DNA from 3 places in the Extibacter sp. GGCC_0201 genome. Region 2 is predicted to be linked to each of the others. Evidence: riboswitches for the same ligand, from Rfam matches in the RefSeq annotation. Region 2 holds a riboswitch; each other region holds the start of a gene.
What was found. A riboswitch is a leader RNA that binds a small molecule or an ion and turns the genes downstream of it on or off. The one in region 2 is predicted to bind glycine.

Region 1 (6,400 bases), on a different contig from region 2:
GGAAATCTGGAATAAAGATATAGGAATCACACCGGAGCGGATCTTCCGTTTTGGAAAAGAAGACAACTTCTGGGAGCACGGTTCCGGGCCGTGTGGACCGTGTTCGGAGGTGTACTATGACCGGGGGCCTGAATATGGCTGCGGCAGTCCGGATTGTACGGTGGGATGTGAATGTGACCGTTATATGGAGATATGGAACAATGTATTTACCCAGTTCGACAATGACGGCAACAATAATTATACCGAGCTGGAGCAGAAGAATATCGATACCGGCATGGGTCTGGAGCGTCTGGCCTGTGTCGTACAGGGCGTAGACTCCATGTTCGATATCGATACAATCAAAGCGCTGAGAGACCATGTCTGCCGCATCACGAAGACGGAATACGGGCAGGACGATGAGACGGATGTGTCTCTGCGTGTTATCACGGATCATGTACGTTCCGTGACCTTTATGATTTCAGACGGAATCATGCCGTCCAATGAAGGAAGAGGATATGTGCTGCGCCGTCTGCTGCGCCGTGCATGCCGCCATGGAAGGCTGCTTGGTGTGGAAGGAGAATTTCTCGTTGAGCTCGCACAGACAGTTATCGATGGTTCCAAAGACGGATATCCGGAACTGGAAGAGAAGAAAGACTTTATCTTCAAGGTGATTGCCAAAGAAGAGGAACAGTTCAATAAGACGATAGACCAGGGGCTGACCATCCTTGCCGAGATGGAGGCCGAGATGGATAAAAAGGGTGAAAAGACACTGACCGGCAGCCATGCCTTCAAGCTGTATGATACGTATGGATTCCCGCTGGATCTTACAAAGGAGATTCTGGAAGAAAAGGGGCTGTCTGTCGATGAAGACGGCTTCAGGGCATCGATGGAAGTGCAGCGTAGGACAGCGAGAGAGGCAAGAGAAGTGACAAACTATATGGGGGCGGATGCAACAGTGTATGAGTCCATCGACCCAGGTGTCTCTTCGGAGTTTGTCGGCTATGACAATCTGTCGTATACGTCCGGCGTGACCGTTCTCACGACAGAGACGGAAGTGGTAGACGCATTGTCTGACGGAGAGAGGGGAACTGTATTTACAGAGAAGACACCTTTCTATGCCACGAGCGGCGGACAGGAAGCCGATAAAGGTTATATACGGACTGCAGACGGGGAGTTCCGTGTTGAGGATGTGGTAAAGCTGCTCGGCGGAAAAATAGGGCATGTCGGCTATGTGGAAAAGGGAATGATTAAAACGGGCGATACGGTTACACTTGAGGTCGATAAGGAAGTCAGGGCATTGTCTGCAAGAAACCACAGCGCGACACATCTGCTCCATAAGGCGCTTCGTACGGTTCTTGGAACGCATGTAGAGCAGGCAGGCTCTTCTGTAAATGCAGAGCGGCTCCGTTTTGACTTCACCCATTTCTCCGCATTGTCAAAAGAAGAATTGAAACAGGTAGAAGATATTGTCAACAGTCAGATAATGGCCGCGCTTTCAGTCAAAGTGCAGAACCTGCCGATTGAAGAGGCAAGGAAGACAGGTGCTGCGGCACTCTTCGGGGAGAAATACGGTGACATTGTCCGTGTCGTAAGCATGGGAGACTTTTCTGTAGAGTTCTGTGGTGGAACACATGTGGAGAATACCGGTGTCATCACCGCATTCAAAATCATTTCTGAGACAGGGGTTGCAGCGGGCGTACGAAGGATTGAGGCATTGACATCCAAGGGGCTGCTGAACTACTATGATGAACTGGAGAGAAGACTTGTGGAGGCGGCAAAGCTTGTCAAGGCCGCACCGGATAAGCTGGCGGAGAAGATTACACATCTCCAGGCGGAAAATAAAACGCTTCACAGCGAAGTGGAAAGTCTTAAGAGCAGATTGGCCCAGGATGCCATGGGAGATGTGATGAATCAGGTTGTAGAAGTGAACGGAGTGAAGCTCCTTGCGACAAAAGTAGAAGGGGTGGATATGAACGGGCTCCGCGACCTGGGTGACCAGCTGAAAGAGAAGCTTGGAGACGGGGTGATAGTGATAGCATCCGCCAGTGGTGGAAAGGTGAATCTCATGGCCACCGCGACAAAAGGAGCCATAGACAAAGGGGCCCATGCAGGCAATCTCATCAAGGCAATCGCAGGACTCGTAGGCGGAGGCGGAGGCGGTCGCCCGAATATGGCGCAGGCCGGAGGCAAGAATCCGGACGGCATCGATGATGCCATTGCCAAAGCAGGTGAAGTGCTAGAAGGGCAGTTATCATAAATTACAGACTTCATTGTCAGAAGATTAACGTCATAAAAATAACTATGGTTGACAAATTTACATGGGACACATATACTAAGAAAAGAATAAAGCCAAGTGAAACGGCGAGGAAGATTTCTGTCTGATTCTCAGCAGAAAACCGATGAAGCAATTGGAGAGGCACCTAATCTTTCCAAGAAACTTTCAGGTTCAGGTACCCGCCGCGGATGGAACTCTGGAAAGAGCCTTTAAAGGCCACCGTAGAAGTAAAGCTTTCAGGTAAAAATACAGAGGGTATAGGATACGCTATAAGTATGCCTATACCCTCTTTTGTATTGTCTGAATAGTTTGGAAATCTTCATAGGGGTCAGACCCCTGTGGACAAAGGGGTCTGACCCCTATGAAAATTTAAGGAGAATGATTATGGAGCAGAAAAAGGAATTGAAGAGGAACTTGGGTGTGGCGACTGCCATGGCTTTGGTTGTTGGCTGTGTTATCGGGTCCGGCGTGTTCTTTAAGCCGCAGGCGATTTATACTGCTACAGGAGGAGCGCCGGGGCTTGGCATGATTGCCTGGGTCATTACGGGGCTTGCGAGCATTGCAGCTGCCCTTACCTTTGCGGAAGTGGCTATCATGATACCGAAGACAGGAGGCATGGTGGCGTATCTGGAAGAGATTTATAATCCGGTTGTCGGCTTTCTGGCGGGATGGGTGCAGACGATACTATTCTATCCGGCCATGATATCGGCACTTGCGGTCGTATGTGCCCAGCAGGCAGGGCTTTTTATCGGGGAGGGCTTTACGGTTCCGCTTGCGATAGGTATCATCATCCTGATTATATTCTTGAACAATCTTGGTTCCAAAGTCGGCGGGAGCATACAGGTCATTTTTACGGTATGTAAATTGATTCCACTCGTTCTGCTGATGGTCTTTGGATTTGTAAAGGGCAGTGGTGCCAACCCGATTTTCAGCCCCATGGTAGGAGACGGACTGAGTCCGGCAGTGGTACTTGGACAGCTGATGGTTGCCATATTATTTGCCTTTGAGGGCTGGACCGGTGTCGGCGCGATTGCCGGAGAGATGAAGAATCCGAGTAGAGACCTTCCGATTGCGATTGTCGGAGGAGTATCTGTAATCATGGGCGTATACTTTATCATCAACATCGCGTACCTGTGGGTGCTTCCCGCAAGCGAACTGGCGTCCCTTACGGCGCCTGCGTCAGCGGTGGCGCTGAAGGTATTCGGAGACATCGGCGGGAAGATCATATCGGTCGGCATCATGATATCCGTATTCGGCGCCTGCAACGGTTTTGTCCTGTCTGGATCCAGGGTGGCGTATTCCCTGGCGGCGGAAGGCAATTTCCCATTCAGCAGAAATCTTGCAAGGCTGAACAACGCACAGGTTCCTACGAATTCCATCATCCTTGTCGGGGGGATCGGCTGTATCTATGCTATCAGCGGGCAGTTCAACCTGCTCACGGACCTTGCGGTATTCTCAAGCTGGACGTTCTACACCTTGACCTTCATCGGCGTAATGAAGCTCAGAAAGGACCGCCCGGATGCGGTGAGGACCTACAAGGTCCCGCTATATCCAGTCGTACCGATTATCGCGGTTGTCAGCGGAGTGTACGTCATCGTCAACCAGCTGTTCATGTCAGGCCTGCAGTCTACGGTACTTTCGGTGGGCAGTATCATCATCATGCTGGTGGGACTTCCGGTATATACGGTAGTCAAGAAAAAGAAAGATCAGAAAAAAACTACAGCAAATACTGAAAAAATATTGACGTAGTAGAAATATGTGATATAATCTTATGTAGTGCAATAAATATACCCGAACAGTCGTATGGTGCACAATATAGGACTGGAGGGAGGTTAGGTGTGAGTCTATGTCAAATGTAATCGTTAAAGAAAACGAGACGTTAGATAGCGCTTTACGCAGATTCAAAAGAAACTGCGCCAAAGCTGGCATTCAGCAGGAAATTCGTAAAAGAGAACATTACGAAAAGCCAAGTGTAAGACGTAAGAAAAAGTCTGAAGCTGCTAGAAAACGTAAGTATAACTAATATGTGCAGATAAATAGAGTGTTGGGGTACAACACTCTATTTTTACGTTGATGGAACATGTCGGCAGAATACTCAGGAAGAACGAAGAGGTGGTAAAGATGTGGTGGAACAAAGTGATATTCGGCTGGAGTGCGTATCATGTCGTGCTGTGGTTCCTCGTGTACAGTATACTCGGATGGTTTGTAGAATCGGTCTATATGTCATTGTGCAACCGTAAGATTACTAACCGCGGATTTGCAAGATGCCCGGTCTGCCCTATCTATGGCGTCGGTGCGCTGACCGTCTTTTTCATGCTGCAGCCATACAGCGAGCATCCGGTGAAGTTGTTTTTCATGGGAATGCTGCTTGCAACATCCATAGAATTTATAACAGCAGGTATCATGAACAAGATATTCGGCGAGATATGGTGGGATTACCGCAGGAAACCATTTAATTATAAAGGAATCATATGTCTGGAAAGTTCTATCGCCTGGGGGTTCTACACGCTTGCGTTATTTGCGTTCCTCCAGAATATGATAGTCGGGATTGTGGATGTAATCCCTGTCATGATAGGAAAAATAGGCGGAACTGTCGTTATTGTCGTCTATGCGACAGATTTCTTCATCACCTTATACCGGGAGAAGAAAGAAGATATACCTGACCGTGTGTGGCAGGTAAAAGATAAGCTGATGGACAAGCTGTCTAAAGAATGATATGTACAATTTCCCAGCCCGCGCAAAAGTTTTAGAAACAGTTGTTGACGAGGACCCGGGGAAGGTTTATACTGTAAATGTCACAGACGAGGACGTCGTATTTTATATACGGCGTCCTTTTTTCATTGCAGGATCTGTGAATAAGGTAGACGGCAAAAAGTCAGGCAGTAGAGAAAGTGAGGAGATTAGTATGAGACTTAAGGATACGGGACTTACGGCCAGAGAGCTGAAAGCGCTGACAGACAAGTACATGGTGGAGACTTATCCAAGATATGATTTTGTCGCAGAGCGGGCAGAAGGGATGTACCTCTATGACGAGAAAGGGAATGCTTACCTTGACTTTTACGGAGGAGTGGCAGTCAACAGCGCCGGCAACAGAAACGAGAAGGTCATACAGGCAATCAAGGAGCAGGCGGACGATATCGTACATACGTTTAACTATCCGTATACGGTGCCCCAGGCGCTGCTTGCCAGGAAGATATGCGACGCGATAGGAATGGATAAGATATTTTACCAGAATTCGGGTACGGAAGCGAATGAGTGTATGATCAAGATGGCAAGAAAATACGGTACGGACAGATATGGTAAGAACCGTTATCATATCATCACCGCAAAAAATGGATTCCACGGGAGGACGTATGGGGCCATGTCGGCGACCGGACAGCCCGGCAGTGCCATACAGCAGGGGTTCATGCCTGTGGTACCTGGTTTTACCTACGCAGAATTCAACAATCTGGACGATTTTGCATCTAAGGTGACTCCAGACACGATAGCTGTCATGATAGAGCCTGTACAGGGAGAAGGAGGCGTGTATCCTGCGACACAGGAATTCATGACCGGGCTTAGGAAGCTCTGCGACGACCATGAGATGCTTCTGCTGTTCGATGAGGTGCAGACAGGCTGGGGACGCACAGGGACAGTGATGGCATATATGGGGTATGGTGTCAGGCCGGATGCAGTGTCCATGGCAAAGGCCATGGGAGGCGGCATGCCTATCGGAGCATGCTGCGCACGGAAGGAAGTAGCGGAGGCGCTCGGTGCAGGAAGCCATGGGTCCACTTATGGGGGAAATGCGCTCGCATGCGCAGCCGCGCTGGCGTCCACATCGGAGATTCTGGATAAGGACCTGAGCGCAAATGCGGAAAAGGTAGGAAAATACCTGCAGAAGAAGCTTGCAGCCCTGCCGCATGTAATAGAAACGAGGGGGCGGGGACTGCTGACAGGGTGTGAATACGATATTCCGATTGCCGGAGAAGTAAAACGTGCAGCCCTGAAAAGAAGGGCATTGATTACAGCTATCGGTGACAGTGTCAACAGGATGATTCCGCCGTTGACAGCCACAAAGAGGGACGTGGATAAACTCATGGGCATTATGAGTGAAGCCATTGAAGAGGTGGCAGGAGGACAGACGGCCAAAGCGGGTTAAGCAGC
Region 2 (6,400 bases):
CCGCCGGATATGCTGCTCTCTCGCCTGAAGCGTCAATACATACCCTGTATTCCCATTAGAATCTTTCGTCTCGCCAACGATGCGGCCTGGAAGCTTCCTTGTCATCCCTTCTACGCAAGTCATAAAGCCAAGATACGGTCCGCCAAACCCAAGCATAAGCCCAAGCGGCTGCCCTTCTCCGACTGCCACATCGGCACCGTACTCCCTCGGCGTCTTCAGGACGCCAAGCGATATAGGATTCACACCCATGACATATCTGGCACCCGCGCTGTGGGCAATCTCGCCTGCCTTTGCAGCATCTTCCAGATTGCCGTAATAATTCGGATGCTGGATATAGACGCAGGCTGTCTGCGCGTCAATATGCTCTTCCAGCCAGGACAGGTCTGTTACGCCGTCTGCCTCCGGTATCACTTCCAGCTCCATCTCGTTGCCGAAGCAATAGGTCCTGACCGTCTCCAGTACATACGGCGGCGCCGCTGCCGACACAAATGCTTTCTTCCGCTTCCGTTCCCGGCACATGGCAACCCCTTCCGCAGCGGCTGACGCTCCGTCATAGACCGAAGCGTTGGAGGCGTCCATACCGGTCAGGTCACAGATCATCGTCTGATATTCGTAAATCGACTGGAGAATTCCCTGGCTGATCTCGGCCTGGTACGGTGTGTAGGCCGTCATCAGGTTCTCTTTTGAAGTGACGCTTTTCACGATGGCCGGTATAAAATGGCGGTATGCACCGGCCCCTCTGAAAATGCTAGGAAATACCGTGTTTTTTGCAGCCATCTGCTGCATCCTTCTTCGGACCTCCAATTCGGACATGCCTTCGGGCAGATCCAGGGTGCCCTTTACTTTTACTTCATCCGGAATGTGGATGAATAAATCCTCCATAGAAGAAAAGCCAATTTCATTCAGCATGGCTTTCTGCTCTTCTCTGGTGTTTGGAACGTATGAGCCCATAGGAACACCTCCTTACTCTTTCTCGCTCTCGACTAATGCTTCATACTCTTTTGCTGATAATAATTCTTCCTTTTCAGACACGTCCTTCACTTTTACGAACCATGCCTCGTAAGGTGATTCGTTGATACGTTCCGGGGCGTCCAGCAGTTCTTCATTGACCTCGCTCACAACGCCAGATACCGGCGCGTATACATCTGAGACTGCCTTGACAGATTCCACGTCTGCAAAAGGCTCTCCCACCGTTATCTCATCCCCCTCCTCCGGGAGGTTGACAAATACAAGGTCGCCAAGCTCAGACTGTGCATAGTCTGTCAGGCCTATCACGAACACTCCGTCTTCTTCTTTTACCCATTCATGTGATTTGGAATACAATACTCCTTGCTCTAATTTCATAACTATCCATTCCTTTCTTTTTCTATCTTTCCTGTCATCCGTCTACTTGTTTCTTTTATAAAAGGGAAGTGCCGTAATCTCTGCTTCAACCATACGGCCCCGCACTTCTGCCGCTACCTTTGTGCCCGGTTCCGTATATTCTGCCTCGAGAAGCGCCATGGCAACGGGATAGCCAAGATATGGACAGTGCGTGCCGGACGTCGTATGTCCGATTACGGTATCGCCCACATATACATCCTGATGCTCCCGGATGATTCCCCGTCCGGTCACTTTAAGCCCTACACGCTTTCTCTTTGGCTCTCCTAGCTTCTCCATGGCTTTCTTGCCGATAAAGTCCTCCTTGGCCATCTTGACTGCGAATGTAAGCCCCGTCTCAAGCGGCGTCACCTCTTCGTCCATCTCATGTCCGTAGAGCGGCATGGCCGCTTCCATGCGCAGCGTGTCCCTGGCCCCCAGTCCGCAAGGAATCAGTCCGTCTTCCTTTCCGGTTTCCAGCAGAAGATTCCACATCTGCTCTGCTTTCCCACTGTCCAGATACAATTCCACTCCATCTTCTCCTGTATATCCCGTCTTTGATATGATGCAGGGAATCCCGCCCGCCTCCGCCTCGAACACCGCATGGTAATACTTCTGCGGAATGCACGCTTCCTCCGTAATCCTGCGGAGGATATCCATGGCCCTTGGCCCCTGGAGCGCAAGCTGCGCATACCGTTCGGAGACATCGGTGAACGTAACCTCGCCCGACTGGTGTGCCACCATCCATTCATAATCCTTATCTTTGTTTGCGGCATTGACTACGATAAAGTAACGTTCCTCTCCTTCTTTGTAGACAATCAGGTCGTCTACGGTCCCGCCATTCTCATTGCACATCGGACTGTACCTCGCCTGCCCGATTGCCATCCCTTCAAAGTTGTTCGTAAGCAGCATCTGCAGATTGGAAAGTGCATCCCTGCCCTCACACCGTATCTCTCCCATGTGGGAGACATCGAACAGCCCTGCCTGCGTCCGCACTGCCATGTGCTCTTTCATCACCCCGGTGCCATACTGCACGGGAAGTATGTATCCGGCAAACGGGACCATCTTCCCGCCTGCCTGCACATGCGCTTCGTAAAGCGGCGTCTTTCGCTCCATATCCCTACCTCCTTCATAGTCTGTATCGATTGACTTTTACAAGTTCATACCGGCGATGGAACGCTCGACTTCTGCCCCCGATGATGCAAAAAGGGGCAAATATAAATATCACACTGATATCCATACTCACCCCTGTCATCCAGAGTATCGTCCGAACTTAATTCCTTTGCCTGAGAGTTTCGGTCATCCCTTTCCCCTTCGGCGCTATCACACAGATAGACTCTCTTAAATCCATCACCCGATATATGAAACTACTTTGATTATAACGGGCTTTAAATTATCTGTCAATAATTGTTTTTTTATTAACATTTCGCTCAATTGATTTATATTTCACATAATTGTCTATATGTTATCAATCAGTCTGTCTGCGCCATCCGCTGCGTCAGCCCCGTCTTCTCCATCCTTTTATAGACAATCGCAGGTACGGAGATACAGATACATGCAAGCACGGAGATCATAACCGCATACAGAACCCACGGATAGGTAAATGTAAAGTATGCAAGCCTGGCCTTCATATAGATGCATACAAGACCAAGTATGCCGCTTCCTGCCGTAAGCATAAGCCCTGCCGTCAGAAGACAGTAATACAGGCCTTCTGCCATGAGCATCCGTTTAAGCTGCCTGTGCGTCATCCCCATACCTTCCAGCAGTGCCAGCTCTTTCTGTCTCGACCATATGCCTGTCACCATCACATTCAGGTAATTCATCAGTCCGGCGAATATCAGTATCATGCCGAGCACACCCAGTATCAGCCGGCTCCCCTGCATATATCTCTGGGCCTCTAAGAGCAGGCCCGACTTGCTGAGGATCAAGAGCCCCGCCTCTTCTCCCCGTCTGATGTTCTCCCTGCCTGCTATCTGCTGAATCGCTTCTCCTGCGGCGTGCTCCTTGCCTTTCTCCACGCTCAGCTCCAGAAAGAAGGTCTTTTTTGTAATCCCAAGCTTTTCAAATCCTTCCTCACTGATGACAAAATAGTCGATGCGGGGGCCGTGCCACGTCCGCTTAAGTTCCGGGAACCCTTCCGCTTTCGTGTCCATATAGCCGCACAGCGTCATCGGCTCAGACTTTTCTGTCTTAACCTCTCCCATCTCTTCCAGCTCCTGCACGGAGGCATCCATCCGCCTGTCACGTTCTTCTTTGGACCATAACCTGGAAAATACGACAGGTTCCCCGACACTTTCCACGGCCTGCTTTTCCTTGGCCGGTGAGAGGATATGGTCGTGCAGGTACAGTACGCCGGTGCCATCTTCCAGACTCTCCATATCGGCCGCCGCGCCGCTCTCCCTGGCATATTCCTTCAGTTCTTCTATCTCTTTCCTGTCCAGAATCTGTATCGTACAGCTTCCCGCCGCTTCGATAAGGTCTATGACCGTGCCGATGCTGTCATCATAATTCTCATCTGTCTCCGCCTCTTTGTCCCTCACCAGCGGGCGGACGCCTTTTTTCGTATACCTCGGATACATGTATCCGCCGATAGCCGCGTATGATTTCTTCTTATCCACCCCGTCCACGGCCAGCAGCTGTTCTGTTACTTCCTCGCTTAACGGCGAGAACGTATCATAATCGTTGTCTGTCAGAAGGGCAAAGTTATCCCCTTCCGTCTCCAATGGGTCCTCCTGGGGGTTCCTGCCTTTATATTCTTCTCCATATCCCTGCGACTTTCCCCATGGACCGAATGCGCCGGATATGAGGAAGTCCGGCCTGCTTTCTATCGCATGGCTGTAATCGGTCCCCGCTGCAATTACGGCGGCTCCCAGAGCCACCTCAAGCCCGAGGAACAAGGATAGTACCGTACGCAGGAATCTGCCGCGGTGGCGGAACAGGTTCTGCCACGCCATGTGGCACACCTCCCGTTCCGGCGACCTCCTTCTCCTGCCAGCCGTGCCTGTCTTTGGCTGCCGCCTTGTCTTCTTCTGCCCTGTTCCGGTATAGTGCAGCGCCTCTACGCAAGAGCGGCTGACTGCACGGCAGATCGTCTCTGCCGCAGCACCTATAGCCACAATGCCGGTGAAGATAACGGCAAGGGCAACCAGCTCAGGGTGAAGCACCTTCAGCCCTGCCGCCCCTCCGTACCGGAACAGGTACTGTCTGCCGAGTATCCGGGGAATCACGGTTGACAGAATCACTATGGATAAGATTACGCCCGTGGGAATCCCCATACATAAGATACGCCATATCTGCCCGAAGTAGATGCGGCGGACCTGCTTTTCTGTCGTGCCGATCGTATTCAGAAGGCCGATCTGCCGGATATCCTTTGCCATGGATATGTGCATGACGTTATGTATGAGGAAAAAGATGCTTGCTAGCACGAGCGCTGCTCCGGCTGCCGCAAGACCGTATCCTCCCATAAACCGGTTCACAGCAGCATAGTTGTACGTATTGCCCCCTGTAAACCTCTGAGACGTGCTGTCCATCTTGATGTCTTCATAGAGTCTTTCTTCCGTCCTCCGCCCATCCATGCTGTCTTTCTGCCGGATAAGAAGGGAATCTGGCTTTCCGATACTGCCGCCCCACTCCTTCAGCTTTTCTTCTGATATGTATCCCTTTGCCATATGTGAGGACGGTTCCACATAATCTTCGTACCAGCCGCACAGGGTAAATGTCTCCTCTTCTGTCCGAAACAGCCCTATCTCTACCGTAAGCCGGACTTTCATCCCCTTCTTGGGCTCACGGATGCCGAGATGTTCCAGTGCCCGAAGCGGCAGCATAAGATCTTGCCTGCCCTTCGGATAGCCCCCGCTTATACCTGTATATGCAGGCCGTTCCATCACTTCCCAAGCCGTCTTGTCCAGACATGTCATCTCACAGAGAGGGGTGCTGTCCGGTTCTTCATATGCATATCCGGGGGTACTGCTTCTCCCCACTTCCTTTATGTAGCTTAAGCTCTTTGTCTTTTCATACTGTCCCTTCGTCGGATCTTCCAGATATGTGGCAGCCGCCGTACCGTCCTGCCGCACCGACTTCAGGTATTCTGCCTGGATCTTTCCGCGGGAGACGCCGAACACCATGCAGAGCGTCACGATTCCGAGCACTACCGCGCCGAATAGGATCCGGTTCCTGCCTCTGCCTGCCTTCCCGATCTTCCTTGACAGCATACGTATGACCTGGCTATTTGTATTGGGAACATGACCGCTGCTTCGTCTCATGGCTGTTCCTCCTGTCCCCATATCTTTCCGTCTTCGATACGGACGATCCGGTCCGCCATCTGGGCCACTTCTTCTTCATGGGTGACGATAATGAGTGTCTGGTGGAACTGCCTGGCACATGTCTGAAAGAGTCCGATGACTTCCATGCTTGTCCTGGAATCCAGATTGCCGGTCGGCTCATCAGCCAGGATGATTGCAGGCTTGACGGAGAGCGCCCTCGCGATTGCCGCCCTCTGTTGCTGACCGCCGGAGAGTGTCTCCGGCATCTCGTAAAGCTTCTCCTTCAGCTTCAGCACTTCGGCAATATGGTCTATATACGCTTCGTCCACAGGCATCCCGTCCAACCTAAGCGGCAGGAGGATATTCTCGTACACGTCCAATACCGGCACGAGATTGTACTGCTGGAATACAAATCCGATATTTCTTCTGCGGAAGATGGTACGTTCTTCCCTGTCCATATCCCTCAAGCTGTTCTCTCTGATCCACACCCCGCCTGCCGTCGGCTCGTCCAGCCCGCCCATCATATTCAGAAGGGTGCTCTTCCCGCTGCCGGAGCTGCCGACGATAGCCAGGAACTCCCCTTCCTCAACCGTAAGGCTCACTCCGTCGAGCGCACGTACCTCGTTCGCCCCATTTGTATAATACTTCCTGAGGCCTGCTGCCTTCACCATCTCCATATGCTGTCTCCTCCTCTTAAATACTGCTGTATATAAGTGCCAGTATAGAGGATAAATCTAACAAAGTTCTAACAACTGCATCTCTACTTTTACCCCCGGATC
Region 3 (6,400 bases), on a different contig from region 2:
CCGTAGGCGCGGACTTTGTGCGGGATGTCGAGCCGGGTGAGATCGTTTCATTTACAAAGCATGGCATCGAATCAGACAGGAGCATGGCAATCGATGCAGGGAAACAGGCCCGATGTATCTTTGAATATATCTACTTTGCCAGGACAGACAGTACGCTTGACGGTGTGAACGTGTATCATTCCCGGATTATAGCGGGAAGAGCGCTTGCAAAGTCTTATCCCGTAGCCGCGGACCTCGTTGTCGGGGTGCCGGACTCCGGGCTCGTAGCCGCGAAAGGCTATTCGGAAGAGTCGGGGATCCCGTACGGCATGGCCTTCCATAAGAACAGCTATGTAGGCCGTACGTTCATCAAGCCGAGCCAGAGCGAGCGGGAGTCAAGCGTGAAGATCAAGCTCAATGTCATAGAGGAAGTGGTACGGGGCAGACGGATCGTGATGGTTGACGATTCCATCGTGCGGGGTACGACGTGCGCCAATATCATCAAGATGCTGAAAAAGGCAGGCGCTCTAGAAGTCCATGTCAGAATAAGCTCCCCGCCTTTCCTGTATCCGTGTTATTTCGGAACGGATGTACCTTCCAATGAGCAGCTGATCGCCCATACGCATACGCCGGATGAGATACAGAAGATGATCGGGGCGGACTCCCTCGGCTATATGGAGATAGACAAGCTGAAAGATATGGTAGGGGACCTCGGATACTGCGATGCATGCTTTACAGGCAACTACCCGATGGAAGTGCCGGGGAAGGATGTCTCACAGGCTTTTGAATAGACTCGGAGCATATGGGGTGGATTTATGAAATTGGATGAAAGGATAAAGAATATGAGTACAGACAGATATGTAAGCCCGTTATCAGAGCGTTATGCCAGCAAAGAGATGCAGTATGTCTTTTCTCCGGACAAGAAGTTCCGGACATGGAGAAGGCTTTGGATTGCGCTGGCCGAGACGGAGAAGGATCTCGGGCTTCCGATTACGGATGAACAGATTGGAGAATTGAAGGAACACAAAGACGATATCAACTATGATGTGGCGAGAGAACGAGAGAAGGTCGTCCGGCATGATGTGATGTCGCATGTATATGCATACGGGCAGCAGTGCCCGAAGGCGAAAGGGATCATCCATCTTGGCGCCACATCGTGCTATGTCGGCGATAATACTGACATCATCATCATGGCGGAAGCGCTGGAGATCGTGAGAAAGAAGCTCCTCAACGTCATAGCGGAGCTTGCCGCATTCGCGGATGAATACAAGGCGCTTCCGACGCTTGCGTTCACACACTTCCAGCCTGCCCAGCCTACGACGGTGGGGAAGAGGGCCACGCTCTGGATGCAGGAATTTATGATGGATCTGGAAGATCTGGAGTATGTGAAGGACAGCCTGAAGCTGCTCGGCTCCAAGGGGACGACCGGGACCCAGGCGAGCTTTCTGGAGCTGTTTGAGGGAGACCAGGAGAAGATAGACAGGATAGACCCGATGATCGCAGAAAAGATGGGATTTAAAGCATGCTATCCGGTATCCGGACAGACCTACTCGCGCAAGGTGGATACAAGAGTCGTGAACGTGCTTGCAGGCATAGCCGCCAGCGCACATAAGTTCTCTAACGATATACGGCTCCTGCAGCATCTGAAAGAGGTGGAAGAGCCATTTGAAAAGACCCAGATAGGCTCTTCCGCGATGGCGTACAAGAGAAATCCGATGCGAAGCGAGAGGATTGCATCCCTGTCCCGCTATGTGATGGCGGACGCGCTGAATCCTGCCATAACATCGGCGGCGCAGTGGTTTGAACGGACGCTGGATGATTCCGCGAACAAGCGTCTCAGCGTACCGGAAGGCTTCCTGGCTGTGGACGGCATCCTGGACCTGTGCCTGAACGTCGTGGACGGCCTCGTCGTGTATCCGAAGGTGATTGAAAAGCGTCTTATGTCGGAGCTGCCCTTCATGGCCACGGAAAATATCATGATGGACGCGGTCAAGGCAGGCGGCGACAGGCAGGAACTGCATGAGAAGATCCGGGAGCTGTCCATGGAGGCAGGAAGAAATGTCAAAGAAAAAGGGCTGGATAACAATCTGCTGGAACTCATCGCGGCAGATCCGGCATTCAATCTGAGCGAAGAAGAGCTTAAGAAGACGATGGATCCGTCCAGATATACCGGACGTGCGGCGGTGCAGGTAGATGCGTTCCTTAAGGACTCGGTATCACCGCTGCTTGAAGCAAACAAAGAAGTGCTTGGCATGAGCGCAGAGATCAATGTCTAGCAGATAGAATATAAGGCGGCTGCCGGAGTGGATTCCGGCGGCTGCCTTTTTTGCAGCCTGTGCCAGGGCGTTGGCATTTTACACAAATCTTCAGATGTATGTCAACGTAAATTCAATGTGTAAATGTGAATATTGAAGAAAATTCACCAAAAATCATCATTAGTGAAGAATCCTGTTGCATTTACTTTGTTAATAATTTATCATATACTTATCGATAGGTAAGGTCTGGTTATCGGCCGTATCTATGAGAGAAGGAGGGAATTTAGAATGGATACATTAAATGACATTGTCTTGACGATTCAGCATTATCTTGCGGATTACATCCTGATTGCTGCGCTTCTGCTTGGCGGCATCTGGTTTACCGTAAGGCTTGGGTTTATCCAGGTAAGAGGATTCAAGGAAGGCATGAAAAGGACGTTCGGCGGCCTGTTCCACAAGAAGGGGGAGGCAGGAGCCGACGGCATGTCCTCATTCCAGGCACTGGCTACGGCAATCGCGGCGCAGGTAGGTACCGGCAACATAGCCGGGGCTGCTACGGCACTTGCAATCGGAGGGCCCGGAGCAATCTTCTGGATGTGGGTCGCGGCTTTTCTCGGCATGGCAACCATATTTTCAGAAGCCATCATGGCGCAGAAGTACAAATGTGTAGGTGACGACGGTGAGGTGACGGGAGGTCCCGTATATTATATCCGTGCGGCATTCAAGGGCACGTTCGGCAAAGTGCTTGCGGGCATATTTGCAGTACTGATAATCCTGGCGCTTGGCTTCATGGGCAATGCGGTACAGTCCAACTCTATCGCGGCAGCTTTCCACACGGCTTTCGGCGTTCCCCAGGCAGTGATGGGGGTCATCATCGCAGTTCTGGCTCTGGCCGTATTCATGGGCGGCATGAAGCGGATTGCCAAGGTGACAGAGACGATAGTCCCGATTATGGCTGCGCTGTATATCGTGGGGGCATTGATTGTAATCATCTATAACTATAAGAACATACCTTACGCGTTCCACGCGATTATCGTCGGCGCTTTCAGCCCGTCATCCATCGCAGGCGGCGCGGTCGGGGCAACGATCAAGCTGGCGCTCACAAAGGGTGTGGCCCGTGGCCTTTTCTCCAATGAGGCCGGTATGGGCTCTACGCCGCACGCACATGCGGTCGCCAAGGTAGACCATCCGGTGGAACAGGGATTCGTGGCAATGATCGGCGTGTTCATCGATACGTTTGTCGTCCTGAACCTGACGGCGCTTGTCATCATTACGACAAAGTCAATCCCTACGGGGAAGACAGGAGCGGAACTGAGCCAGTATGCATTTTCCACTTTGTTCGGCAAAGGAGGGGATATCTTCATCGCAGTATGCATGTTCTTCTTTGCATTCTCTACGATCGTGGGATGGTATTTCTTCGGCCAGGCGAACATCAAATACTTGTTTGGCGCCAAAGCCGTGAAAGTGTATTCCCTGCTCGTGGCTGCCTGCGTCGTACTCGGCTCTCTCGCCCAGGTTGACCTTGTGTGGAATATGGCCGACTGCTTCAATTCCATGATGGTCATCCCGAATATTCTAGGCCTGTTCGCGCTGAGCGGCATGATCAAGAAAGTGCATGACGATTATTATAAGAACTTTTTAAATAAGAAGTCAAAATAAGTTTGGAGTAAATATACATAAATTTAAATGGGATTTGTTGTGTGAAATTACCAAATCGAACTTTCTCATTTGAAAAGGTTGAAAAATTATTAACAATAAGTTAATATTAAAACAAGCAATAAGATATATTCATTGCGTCTATAAATAAAATTTAACAGCGGGTTGATTTTTTTTCAAGAGAGAGCCATGCATATGGCCGCCGAAGAGGCAAGCCGGACAGGTGAGGGTGAACACTTGTGGGGTGAAACTTTCAGGCAAAAGGACTGGGAAAAGGACCGCATTCTGAATCTTGTGTTGAAGTAAGATGATTACGCCAAAAGACAGAAAGGACGAATTGCACATCTGTGTTTATATCGTCCTTTTTTTATTCAAAATTTGATTACCATAATTATCCAGTCGAAGAGGTGGATGGGATGCAGAATGATTACATAATAATAACGAATAATCCACTTGTACCGGAGAAAATCGGCGGAACGCATAACGTGGAGTACGAAGAGATTTCTTATGAGGAAGTGCTCAGGGCGGTAAGAGACAGAATACATGAAGGGCACACGCTTTTATCACACCCTTTGTCGGGGAGTGTAAAGCCTAATGAAACACCATATAAATCAATCATGCTGTCGGCAGGAAAGGGGGAGGTAGACCCGAGGTCGGTCGTTATCATCGAGAATGCCATAGAGGCGTGCGGCAAGTTCGTGTTCAAGTCAGACAAGTATAAGCGCGAGGTATATGATGACTTCCAGATGATAGACTGGACCCTACTGGAAAGCGCGATAACATCGGCAGACGTGTGGTAATGTCTGCACAGCCGGGCAGGAAGCGTCCGGCCAGGTATGCGGGAGGTTGTAACAAGCGAAAGCTTCAACAAATAACAACATTTAACTTAAGGAGGGAACAATACGTGAAATTAGAAATGGGACACATATACATCAAGGATATTCAGTTCGCGGCAGAATCCAAGATTGAAGACGGAATCCTTTATGTATCAGAAGAGGCTGTAAAGGCAGTAGCTCTCGAGGACGAGAAGATCAAGAGCGTATCATTCGACATTGCAAAGCCAGGTGAGAGCGTGAGGATCACCCCTGTGAAGGATGTCATCGAGCCACGTGTTAAAGTAGAAGGAAGAGGGGGAATCTTCCCGGGCGTCATCTCTAAGGTAGATACGGTAGGAAGCGGCAAGACTTATGCGTTAAAAGGCATGGCGGTCGTTACGGCCGGCAAGATAGTAGGCTTCCAGGAAGGCATCATCGACATGACAGGCCCTGGCGCGGACTATACGCCATTTTCAAAGACGCTCAACCTCGTTATGGTATGTGAACCGGTAGACGGTATCAAACAGCACGACTATGAGAAGGCAGTAAGGTTTGCAGGCTTCCGGGTTGCGGTATATATCGGGGAACTTGCACGGAACCTTACACCGGACGAGACGAAAGTGTATGAGACATGCACGATCAAAGAAGGCATGGAAAAATATCCGGACCTTCCGAGAGTCGCATACGTACAGATGCTTCAGAGCCAGGGGCTTCTGCACGATACATATGTGTACGGCGTAGACGCGAAGAAAGTGCTTCCGACTGTCCTGAATCCGACGGAGATCATGGACGGCGCTATCGTATCCGGCAACTGCGTATCCGCATGCGACAAGAACCCGACCTATGTGCACCTGAACAATCCGGTCGTACATGATATGTTTGAAGAGCACGGCAAGACAATCAACTTCGTATGCCAGATCATCACAAATGAAAACGTATACCTTGCAGACAAGCAGCGTTCCTCAGACTGGACCGCAAAGCTTTGCAAGATGTTAGACCTTGACGGTGTCATCGTATCCCAGGAAGGATTCGGAAACCCGGATACGGACTTGATCATGAACTGCAAGAAGATCGAGGCAGAGGGTGTCAAGACGGTTATCATCACAGACGAATATGCCGGACGTGACGGAAGATCCCAGTCTCTTGCAGATGCAGACGCGGCAGCAGACGCAGTGGTGACAGGCGGAAACGCGAACCAGGTTATTATCCTGCCTAAGTTGGACAAAGTTATCGGAACTCTTGACTATGTGACCAAGATTGCCGGAGCCAGCGAAGAGACGCTTCGCGAGGACGGTTCCCTGGAAGTGGAGCTTCAGGTTCTGACAGGTGCGACAAACGAAACTGGTTTCAACAAACTGAGCGCGAGATAATAAGGGAGGATACAGTAAATGAGCAAAATTAAAGTTGTACATTACATCAACCAGTTCTTCGCTAACATCGGCGGGGAAGAAAAAGCGGATTATCCGGCGGAGCTTCGCGTAGGTGAAGTGGTAGGACCGGGTATGGCATTTAACATGAATTTTAAAGATGAGGCTGAGATTATCGCCACGATCGTGTGCGGCGACTCCTACTTTAACGAGAACCTTGAGAAAGCAAAGGCAGATGTCCTTGCGATGGTAAAAGAGCAGGCTCCTGACGTGTTCATCGCAGGCCCGGCATTCAATGCGGGACGTTATGGCGTTGCGTGCGGTACGA

Region 1: it holds a riboswitch for glycine, as region 2 does, so the genes downstream of both, HJV72_RS00855 (APC family permease) here and gcvT (glycine cleavage system aminomethyltransferase GcvT) in region 2, are expected to answer to the same signal.
Region 3: it holds a riboswitch for glycine, as region 2 does, so the genes downstream of both, HJV72_RS11435 (GrdX family protein) here and gcvT (glycine cleavage system aminomethyltransferase GcvT) in region 2, are expected to answer to the same signal.

What each region holds. Positions count from the first base shown of each region.
Region 1 is NZ_JABFCH010000001.1:182,481-188,880, forward strand. It holds gene alaS (alanine--tRNA ligase) at 1-2,236, shown strand, start outside; glycine riboswitch at 2,441-2,516, shown strand; gene HJV72_RS00855 (APC family permease) at 2,639-4,003, shown strand; gene rpsU (30S ribosomal protein S21) at 4,101-4,277, shown strand; gene HJV72_RS00865 (putative ABC transporter permease) at 4,376-4,969, shown strand; gene HJV72_RS00870 (aspartate aminotransferase family protein) at 5,160-6,395, shown strand; gene HJV72_RS00875 (cation diffusion facilitator family transporter) at 6,400-6,400, opposite strand, start outside.
Region 2 is NZ_JABFCH010000007.1:37,308-43,707, forward strand. It holds gene gcvPA (aminomethyl-transferring glycine dehydrogenase subunit GcvPA) at 1-951, opposite strand, end outside; gene gcvH (glycine cleavage system protein GcvH) at 964-1,344, opposite strand; gene gcvT (glycine cleavage system aminomethyltransferase GcvT) at 1,387-2,475, opposite strand; glycine riboswitch at 2,624-2,713, opposite strand; gene HJV72_RS06475 (ABC transporter permease) at 2,832-5,621, opposite strand; gene HJV72_RS06480 (ABC transporter ATP-binding protein) at 5,618-6,298, opposite strand; gene HJV72_RS06485 (sensor histidine kinase) at 6,356-6,400, opposite strand, start outside.
Region 3 is NZ_JABFCH010000015.1:79,480-85,879, reverse strand. It holds gene purF (amidophosphoribosyltransferase) at 1-770, shown strand, start outside; gene purB (adenylosuccinate lyase) at 822-2,255, shown strand; gene HJV72_RS11440 (alanine/glycine:cation symporter family protein) at 2,523-3,893, shown strand; glycine riboswitch at 4,058-4,169, shown strand; gene HJV72_RS11435 (GrdX family protein) at 4,307-4,690, shown strand; gene HJV72_RS11430 (glycine/sarcosine/betaine reductase component B subunit) at 4,795-6,075, shown strand; gene grdB (glycine reductase complex selenoprotein B) at 6,094-6,400, shown strand, end outside.